Regions from separate parts of the Paenarthrobacter sp. TRD_SC_7 genome, predicted to be linked through region 3. Evidence: predicted binding sites of a transcription regulator. Region 3 holds the regulator's gene; each other region holds the start of a gene.
What was found. The regulator HrcA, encoded in region 3, represses chaperone genes, less so after heat shock. The targets are predictions, from matches to a motif close to TTNGCACTCGNNNNNNNCGAGTGCNAA.
Positions count from the first base shown of each region.

Region 1 (3,271 bases), 740 kb from region 3:
CGGACGTAGTGGATGTCACCCAGGTTGGTTGCGGACTGAATGGCCTCAAGCTTGGCGGTGTCGCCCTTTTCAGCCAATGTGGCTTCCAGTGCCGGCACACGGTCAAAGTGGTCTTCCAGTGCCCGCTTGCTGCGTCCCGTGATCATCAGGACGTCATGCAGGCCCACCTTGACTGCTTCTTCGACGACATACTGGATGGCGGGCTTGTCCACCACGGGCAGCATTTCCTTCGGCATCGCCTTAGTGGCGGGAAGGAACCGGGTGCCGAGGCCCGCTGCGGGGATGACGGCCTTACGGACAGCGTTGTTTTCTAGAGTCACCGGACTAATGTAACGGAAGGAACACATCAACGGCTAAACCCCTCGCCGCGCCGGGACGCACATTTCGTTCCGGATGGACAGCCTCTGCTGCTCTCCAGGCAGGGCGAACCTCACGATCGGACACAGATGGCATCGAAGGAAGACATCCGCAGCAGCCGGCGATTGCACAGGCGGACCCTTACTCCGGAGTACATAGCGAATGCGGGCGAGTCGCTTGCGCGGCACGGGACTGGCTGGGCGGCGAACATCTCCCCCGGCACGACTGCCACCTTCGCCGTGTATGTAGGCGTAGCTTTCGAGCCGCCCACCCTCCCCCTCATCAATTCACTGCACGAAGCCGGGCACCGGGTACTGTTGCCCGTTTGCGAACCCGGCCGACAATTGAGTTGGGTGTATTGGACACCTTCCACGGCCTTTGTCAGGTCCTCCTATGCGCCTATAGACGAACCCGAGGGTGAACGTTTGGAAAGCTCGGTGATAGCCGGAGCCGCGGGGATCTTCATGCCCGCCACCGCAGTGGACCGGGACGGCAACAGGATCGGCCAAGGCGGCGGCTACTACGATCGGCTCCTCCAAGGCCTCGATGCTTCCGGCCAACGTCCGCCCACCATCGCAGTGGTGTACGACGACGATTTGTTGCCTTCATGCTCCATTCCCGCCGAGGCGTTTGATCGCCCAGTGCGTCAGGTGCTGACTCCGTCGGGCATCGTGCAGCTCCACGACGGTGTGGGACCCCACTGAACGCCCTTGGCCTGGCAGGTGAGGTCTGGCACATCCCCTGGTACATGCCACAGTGACCGATGATAGAATTGGCACTCAGGCCCTGCGACTGCTAAAAGCGGAAATTCTCCGCCGTTGCTGCACAGGACCTGAACTTTGTCCTAAAGGAGGAACTCAGTGCCAACATACGCATACGCCTGCAAAGACTGTGACCATGCCTTTGACATCGTCCAGTCCTTTTCTGACAGCTCCCTGACGGAGTGCCCCGAATGCAAGGGCTCGCTTCGGAAGAAGTTCAACAGCGTAGGCGTCGTCTTCAAGGGCTCCGGGTTCTACCGGACTGATTCCCGCGATGCCAAGGGCAGCACAGTTTCCGCTGCACCAGCCGCCCCGGCCGCTCCCTCGTCGGCACCTGCAGCCGCACCGGCAGCCGCAGCGGCAGCCAACTAACCGGGTTTTCCACATAGGGCACCGGGCCGCTGTTACGTCGCCCGGGCCGCTGGCTAACGTGGCGGCATGCCACTTACGTCACGCAGCGCCCTCCTCGCCCGCGCCGAGCGTTCAGCAGCAGCCTCCGGTAGTTGGCCACCGCTGAACCGTACGCCCGCCCGGGCACCCCATTCCCCTGTCGGACGCACTTCAAGCTCTGGCCGGTATCGTCCGGGAGACCGTGGGGGTCAACGGCGGCCGCGAGCCGGATTCCGCTCTTGGATTGCACGCAACCGCCGCTTGGCAGTAGCGCTCCTGCTGTGCGTGGCTGCTGGCATCGCAGTCCAGCAACTCACCCCTGCCGCGGAGCAGCGCGTGGGCATCGTAGTAGCAGCCCGCGACCTCCCAACGGGTACTAGCCTCACCGAAACTGATTTCACCAGTGTGGGGGTTCCCGCGGACCTCGCGATTACCGGGGCTGTGGAAAACGTCGGCACCCTTGTTGGCCGCCAACTCGCGTCGCCCCTTGGCAGAGGGCAGATCCCTACAGAGTCGAGTCTGCTGGGTCCTGGTCTCCTGACGGGGGCACCCATGGGCTCGGCAGCGGTTCCCCTCCGGATGGCGGACCCCGCGTCCATCCAGCTACTCTCTCCCGGCCAGCTGGTGACGGTAGTCCTCACAGCAGCGGGCTCCTATGACGAGGCCAGGCAAAGCCAGGTCCTGGCCGGCCCGGTGCCCGTCCTCTGGACGTCAGCCCAGGGCGGCAAGCCTGGCGAATGGCTAGGGACAGGCGACACCGACGGCCTGGTGGTGGTGGCAGCCGATCCCCAGCAAGCAGAAAAGCTTGCCGGCGCATCAACGCAAGGCAAGCTCTTCTTTGTTTTGGTCAGTCCTTGATGGGCGGCTCAGCTACCGCTGGCCATTCAGCCCCAGTGCGGAGGCTTCTGCTCCTTCAGCCACTGCTCATGGTCGTAACCGGAGTCGTCGCCCCATCGCCGGGGGTCGTCCTCAGCGGCTTTCGTAGGAAGAATGCCGTTGGAGCCTGTCGTGGCTGCTGTGGCCTTCCGGTCCGCAGCTTCTTCGGCGGCTCTGTTGCCCGGTTCGCCGGATTCCTGCGTGGCACGGTCTTCTGTGCCTGTTTCCTGATCCATCAGTGGCGCTTCTTTCCCATTCTCTGCGGAGCTATTTGTCTCGGCATCCCCATTTGCCGGGCGGACGGCGGCCTCAGGTTCGCCGTCTGCATGGTCTGCGGAAGCGGAGGTGAACGCGGGCTGTGCATTGCCCGGATTCAATTGTTCACCATCCACGTGCAGGAAACCATGCTGGGACGCCGACTGCGCGATGTGGTTCTCAAGCCCGAGATACGAACCGATCCGGTCCGCGCAGGACGAAGGGTCCGTGAAGACCTCGATGGTCCAGAGCGACATGTAGCGCCAGCCCATGCGCTCCAGCAATTGCGGCCGCAACCGGCTGCGTTCACGGACGCTCATCCGTCGGTATCGTTCAGTGCCATCGGATTCGATGGCAACCGGGGTGGGGATTTCGGCGCCTTCCCGGCCAATTGTGTGGACGGGGTCAGCCGCCGCTGCTATATCCAGGACGCCATCATAAAGATGCCAGACGCGTGCTCCCCGGGCACGCAGGCGCTCCCCAAGATCGGCCACCAACGGATCCTCACCCAGTGCCTGCTCGCTGGCGACAGCGCGGGAGGCAGGCGTTCCGAGGTTGCTGTTTCCGGAGAGTTCCCGGTCCAGCAGTTCGTAGAAGTCCACCGCACCGTGAGCCAGGCGATCGAGGTCGAG
Region 1 covers NZ_CM149587.1:1,910,156-1,913,426, reverse strand. Annotated here, with positions in the region: gene galU (UTP--glucose-1-phosphate uridylyltransferase GalU) at 1-347, opposite strand, end outside; gene AC0J5Z_RS09275 (5-formyltetrahydrofolate cyclo-ligase) at 408-1,061, shown strand; gene AC0J5Z_RS09270 (FmdB family zinc ribbon protein) at 1,218-1,490, shown strand; gene cpaB (Flp pilus assembly protein CpaB) at 1,557-2,366, shown strand; gene AC0J5Z_RS09260 (AAA family ATPase) at 2,393-3,271, opposite strand, start outside.
Region 1: the regulator HrcA is predicted to act here: its motif matches at 1,130-1,156, upstream of AC0J5Z_RS09270 (FmdB family zinc ribbon protein).

Region 2 (3,271 bases), 1.3 Mb from region 3:
ACCGTGATAGTACCCAACTGAGTCGCAGTACAGCTCGTTATGAGGGCTCAAAACGGCCTCATCTGCTACCTACTTGGGTACGCAGCCCTGTTGTCCAACCTTGACGAGGGAACAAAACGGCGGCCCCCACCAAAATGGTGAGGACCGCCGTCGTTTGCTCTGAAGCGTGACGCTACAGCTTAGGAGGCTTAGAAGCCGCCCATGCCGCCCATGTCGTCGCCGCCGGCAGCCGGAGCGTTCTTCTCAGGCTTGTCGGCAACTACAGCCTCGGTGGTCAGGAAGAGACCAGCGATGGAAGCAGCGTTCTGGAGAGCCGAGCGGGTGACCTTTACGGGGTCGTTGACGCCGGCAGCCAGCAGGTCTTCGTAGACACCCGTGGCAGCGTTCAGGCCGTGGCCGGAAGGCAGGCCGCGAACCTTGTCCACCACAACGCCCGGCTCGAGGCCGGCGTTGAAGGCGATCTGCTTCAGCGGTGCGTCGATAGCAACCTTGACGATGTTGGCACCGGTTGCCTCGTCACCCTGGAGGGTGAGGTTGGCGAATGCCTTGGCGCCGGCCTGGATGAGGGCAACGCCACCACCGGCAACGATGCCTTCTTCAACGGCAGCCTTTGCGTTGCGGACTGCGTCCTCAATGCGGTGCTTTCGTTCCTTGAGCTCAACTTCGGTTGCGGCACCGGCCTTGATGACTGCAACGCCGCCGGCCAGTTTGGCCAGACGTTCCTGCAGCTTCTCGCGGTCGTAGTCGGAGTCGGAGTTCTCGATCTCGGCGCGGATCTGGGCCACGCGGCCTGCGATCTGCTCGGCGTCGCCGGCGCCTTCAACGATGGTGGTCTCGTCCTTGGTGACAACAACCTTGCGGGCGGTGCCGAGGAGTTCCAGGCCAGCGTTTTCGAGCTTGAGGCCAACCTCTTCGGAGATGACCTGGCCACCGGTAAGGATGGCGATGTCGGCGAGCTGTGCCTTGCGGCGGTCACCGAAGCCCGGAGCCTTGACGGCAACGGACTTGAAGGTGCCACGGATCTTGTTGACGATCAGGGTGGCCAGGGCCTCGCCCTCGATGTCTTCAGCGATGATCAGCAGCGGCTTGTTCGACTGCATGACCTTCTCCAGAACCGTGACGAGTTCCTTCACGTTGGAGATCTTGGAGTTCACGATCAGGATGTACGGGTCCTCGAGGACCGTTTCCTGGCGCTCAGCGTCGGTGACGAAGTAAGCGGAGATGTAACCCTTGTCGAAGCGCATGCCTTCGGTGAGTTCGAGCTCCAGGCCGAAGGTGTTGGATTCCTCGACCGTGATGACGCCTTCCTTGCCCACCTTGTCCAGGGCTTCGGCGATCAGGCTGCCGATTTCCGGGTCGCCGGCGGAGATGGAAGCCGTAGCTGCGATCTCTTCCTTGGTTTCGATTTCCTTGGCGGAGGCCAGGAGTTCGCTGATGACTGCTTCAACAGCCTTCTCGATACCGCGCTTGAGGGACAGCGGGTCGGCGCCGGCGGCAACGTTGCGCAGGCCTTCCTTCACCAGTGCCTGGGCGAGAACCGTTGCAGTGGTAGTACCGTCGCCAGCGACGTCATCCGTCTTCTTGGCAACTTCCTTGACCAGTTCTGCACCGATCTTCTCGTAGGGGTCGTCCAGCTCGATCTCCTTGGCGATGGAAACGCCATCGTTGGTGATCGTGGGGGCGCCCCACTTCTTTTCGAGGACGACGTTGCGTCCACGCGGGCCGAGGGTGACCTTGACGGCGTCTGCGAGGATGTTCAGGCCCCGCTCGAGGCCGCGGCGTGCCTCTTCATCAAATGCAATGATCTTGGCCATAACGGCGGTAGTCCTTTCGGGACAGTCGTTAAGAAGGTACCTGTCAGATGGGGTGCCCGCGACGGACGGTCCTTTGCTCGCGGCCTCTGTATGCCCCGCGCTCCGGACCTCACCCCACCAAGGTGTTTCTTGATCCTCCGCCGATCCGCCAGCTTGTCCGCCGCCGGGGTTAACCGGGCCGGACTTAGCAGTCGAACCGTAGGAGTGCTAAATCAATAATTAGCACTCGACCGGGGAGAGTGCAAGCAGAGATGCCACTTTGCTCTATAAACAAAGGGGTTTCAGCCGTGGGCTGACGGGAATGAGCGTGGAGGTCGCATTCGAACTACGCGACGCGAACGCCTTCGGCCTGCGGACCTTTCTGACCCTCCCCTAATTCGAACTCAACCCGCTGGCCTTCTTCGAGGGCGCGGAACCCATCCATCTGGATGGCGGACCAGTGCACAAAGACGTCGTCGCCGGATTCATCCACAGTGATGAAGCCGTAGCCTTTTTCGGCGTTGAACCATTTGACGGTTCCCAAAGCCATGATGCCCACACTTTCGCAGTAGCAAGACCGGTTGCCGGGATCTCCGTACCGGAATTAATCCACTGTAACCACTGTCACTAGCACCGCGCTGCCATGGAGGGGCAGGGCACCGCTTTTGTTATTGAGGCTTAACCGAGTTGGGGCATTTCAGCTCAGGAACGGGCTCGATGCCTACTGGTAACCGGGCCCGGCCACAACCACCAGCGGCTGTTGAACCTCGGGCGTTTCCACGATCGTCTGGATGCCCAGCAAGGTACCCAGCGCTTCCGCGTTGGCCTTCTGCTCGGGAGCGTTGTAGAAGATCACGGACGTCTGCTGCGGCAGTCCGCCCCAATTTCCCACCGTACTCAGTGCCCAACCGTCGCCCTGCACGAGGCCGGCCACCCGGCCTGCCAATCCCGCCGTCCCGGCGCCGTTGTAGACAGCCACCGGAGTGGTCTTATCCACTGGAGCCGACGACGTAGTTGCAGAAGGAGATTCCGACGGCGTCGGTTCGCCGCTGGGCTCACTGGAAGCAAGGGGAACGCTGCTGGATTCGGAGGGTGCCGCGGACGGCGCCGTAGAGGTCTGCTGGGCTCCCGGCGTCGTGGTGTTCGACGAAGCGCTGGGTGCTACCAGTCCAAGATTCGGGAGGATCAGGAAAGCCACCAGTCCGAGCACCAAGGCCACTGCCCCAACGGTCAGGACCGGCCACAGGGTGGGGCGTGCGGTCGATTGGGCGTCGCGGTGAACGCCTTGGCGGGACGTGTTCTGCGGAACCTGGTCGAATTCGTCCTTGGCATATTTGGTCATTGTGAAGCGGTGTCCTTGCTGGTTGCTACTGATAGATCAGCCTGGCGATTTACGCGTCGGACCCCAAGCGACGTGCAGTCCTCGCGCGCTGGCGGGACGTACGTAGTCTACGCAGTCTCTTGACGAGCATGGGATC
Region 2 covers NZ_CM149587.1:3,930,341-3,933,611, forward strand. Annotated here, with positions in the region: gene groL (chaperonin GroEL) at 189-1,814, opposite strand; gene AC0J5Z_RS18695 (cold-shock protein) at 2,140-2,343, opposite strand; gene AC0J5Z_RS18700 (LytR C-terminal domain-containing protein) at 2,515-3,135, opposite strand; gene AC0J5Z_RS18705 (DUF3263 domain-containing protein) at 3,185-3,271, opposite strand, start outside.
Region 2: the regulator HrcA is predicted to act here: its motif matches at 1,999-2,025, upstream of groL (chaperonin GroEL).

Region 3 (3,271 bases):
GGTCAAGGTGCCGGCTCCGGCCTCGACCACGGTGCCCGTCAGCCGCACGCCCGAACCATCCGCTATATCCACAGGCTCGCCCACAGCCAAGCGCTTGACGGTGACAGCATGGCGGGCCTCGGCACCCTCGAGCACGAAAGTGGAACCGGGGATCACCTGGCCGAGGCTACCCGCCGGCGTGAAGAAAACGGGATTGCTCACCGCTACAGGTTACCGAGCTTGTCCCGCAGCTTGGCGAACATACCGCCGCTGGCCACAAGCTTTCCTTCGGTGAACTGCTCACCGCGAATCTTGGCGAGCTGCTGCAAGAGTTCTTCCTGGGCGGGGTCGAGTTTGCTTGGCGTCTCAACATGCAGGTGCACTTTCAGGTCGCCACGTCCGTAGCCCCGGAGGTGCGTGACACCCAGACCGCGGAGGGTAATGACTTCGCCGGATTGGGTGCCGGCCTTCACGTCAATGTCCTGTGCGCCGTCGAAGGTGTCCAGCTGCAGCTCTGTGCCAAGTGCCGCTGCCGTCATGGGCACGCTCAGTGTGGCATGAAGGTCGTCGCCTTCACGCATGAACATGGAATCGTTGTTGACCCGGATCTCTACATAGAGGTCACCGGCGGGACCACCGGCGGGACCCGCTTCGCCCTGGCCGGACAACTGGATGCGTGTACCGGTTGCGACACCTGCCGGGACCTTGATGGTGAGGGAACGGCGGCTGCGGATGCGGCCCTGTCCATTGCACTCGTTGCAGGGGTCTTTGATGACCGTGCCAAAGCCTTCGCAGGAACCGCAAGGGGCGGTGGTCATGACCTGGCCGAGGATGGATCGGACAGCCCGCTGGACCTGGCCGCTGCCTCCGCAAATGTCGCAGCGTTCCGGGTGGGTGCCGGGGCGGCAGCAGCTGCCATCGCAGGTGGGGCAGACGACGGCGGTGTCCACTTCGAGCTTCTTGTTGACACCGAACACGGCGTCCTTCAGATCGATGCGGACGCTAATGAGCGCGTCCTGGCCGCGACGGACACGGGAGGCCGGCCCACCGTGGCCGCCGCCTCCGCCGAAGAAGGTGTCAAAGATATCCTGGAACGCGAAACCCTGACCGGAATAGCCGCCACCGAATCCGTTGTCGGTGCCGTTCTCATTGCCGGTGGCATCGTACACCCGGCGCTTCTGGGGGTCAGACAATACTTCGTAAGCGTGGGTCACGGCCTTGAACTGTTCCGCGACATCTTCACCGGGGTTTACGTCGGGGTGCAGTTTCCGCGCCAACTTGCGGTACGCCTTTTTGATCTCTTCCCCGGTGGCTTCCGGCGAGACTCCCAAAACGTCATAGTGGCTGCTCAAAGTCGGTATCTCTTCCTTGTTGTACTGCGGATGTTTCCTCGGAGCGCTGTTCAGTCGCCGAGAATGCGGGAAAGGTAACGGGCCACGGCGCGAACGGCTGCCATGGTGGTGGGATAATCCATGCGTGTCGGACCGAGAATCCCCACCTTGGCACCGGAGCCGTAACCCGTAGCCACGACGGATGCCTCAGCCAAGCCGTCGTAAGGATTCTCACGTCCAATGCTCACGGTGACGCCGCGGGGATCATCCCCCATGTCAGATAACAACCGGAGCATGACAACTTGTTCCTCGAGTGCTTCCAGTACCGGACCGATGCTCAAGGGAAAATCGACGTTGGAGCGGGCCAGATTGGCCGTTCCTGCCATCAGGATGCGCTCTTCGCGGCTGGTATCACTGAGTGATTGGAGTCCTTGAGCCAAAGTCTGCGCCAGGCTTCGGAGTTCCGGCGGGCACAGGGCAACTACGGAAGGAAGCACTTGAGGCAGAAGAGCCAGTTGGGTGGCGGCGATGCTGCCGAGGAATCGGGACCTCAGGAGCATCAGGGCCTCGTTGCTTACGTCAGAGCCGGCGTCGATGACTTTCTGCCCAACGCTGCCCGTGTCCGCTATGAGGACCACGAGCACCTGCTTTGGGGCCAACAGGACGAACTCCACGTGTCGGACCAGCGCACGGTTGGAGTGCGGATACTGCACGACGGCGACCTGGTTGGTCAGCTGCGACAGGAGCCTTACGGTGCGCTCCAGGATGTCGTCAACATCATCCGGGCCCTCAAGCAACGAGTGGATCGCCCTGCGTTCGGCGGCCGAGAGCGGCTTGACCTGCGAAATGCGGTCAACGAATAGGCGGTAGCCCTTGTCCGTCGGGATTCGGCCTGCACTGGTGTGGGGCGCTGCAATGAGGCCTTCCTCTTCCAAGACAGCCATGTCGTTCCTGATGGTGGCACTGGAAACGCCAAGATGATGCCGCTCCACGAGGGCCTTCGATCCAACAGGTTCCCTGGAATGCACGTAATCCTCAACGATGGCACGAAGCACTTCCAGCTTACGCGGCTCACTCATTGCTCCACCTCCTGACGACTGCCATGGTCGCTGCGACCGGTCAACGCGGGATCTCAATCGGACCACCACACTTAGCACTCAACATGCCCAAGTGCTAACAAGTCTAGTATGAGCCACCCCGTTGCTAGCATTGAAACCTCCCGCGTGCGGCTTCGGCCCGCACCATGAACCAGCACAAAAGGTAGGAATCCCTTGGCTTTCGACAATTGGGGCCCGCAGGATCTGTCCGCTCCAGCCAAAAAACAGTTGCCGGAAGTGGCCGTCCAGCGGGGAATGGTCCTCGAGGACGTGCAATCGGGCTGGGTGGGCGAAGTTACCCGCGTTGAGAAATCGGGCGGAATGCATGTGGTCTCCCTCGAGGACCGGCGTGGAAAGATCAAATCCTTCCAGCTGGGATTTGGCTTCCTGTTGGACGGGCAGGCCATACGGTTGATGCCTCCTGCCGCACGCCCTGCCGCGTCCGCCGCTCCGACTGGCCGGACAGCCTCAGGATCCGTGCGGGTGCAGGGTCAACGTGCGCAGGTGGCCAAGGCCAGCCGCATCTGGGTGGAAGGGAAGCACGACGCCGAGCTCGTCGAGAAGGTCTGGGGTGACGATCTCCGTGTGGAGGGCATCGTCGTGGAGCCTTTGCACGGCGTTGATGACCTGAAGTCCGCCATCGCCGCTTTTAATCCCGGCCCCGGTCGCCGTCTTGGCATCCTCGTCGACCACCTTGTCCCGGGCTCCAAGGAGTCCCGCATCGCAGCCGACGCCATGACGGTGCCAGGGGCGGCAGGGAACGTCTTGATTGTCGGTCACCCTTATGTGGATGTCTGGCAGGCTATCCGGCCAAAGGTCCTCGGCATCGAGGCATGGCCTGCCGTACCCCGTGGTATTGACTGG
Region 3 covers NZ_CM149587.1:2,650,157-2,653,427, reverse strand. Annotated here, with positions in the region: gene AC0J5Z_RS12960 (16S rRNA (uracil(1498)-N(3))-methyltransferase) at 1-201, opposite strand, end outside; gene dnaJ (molecular chaperone DnaJ) at 204-1,331, opposite strand; gene hrcA (heat-inducible transcriptional repressor HrcA) at 1,382-2,389, opposite strand; gene AC0J5Z_RS12945 (DUF3097 domain-containing protein) at 2,582-3,271, shown strand, end outside.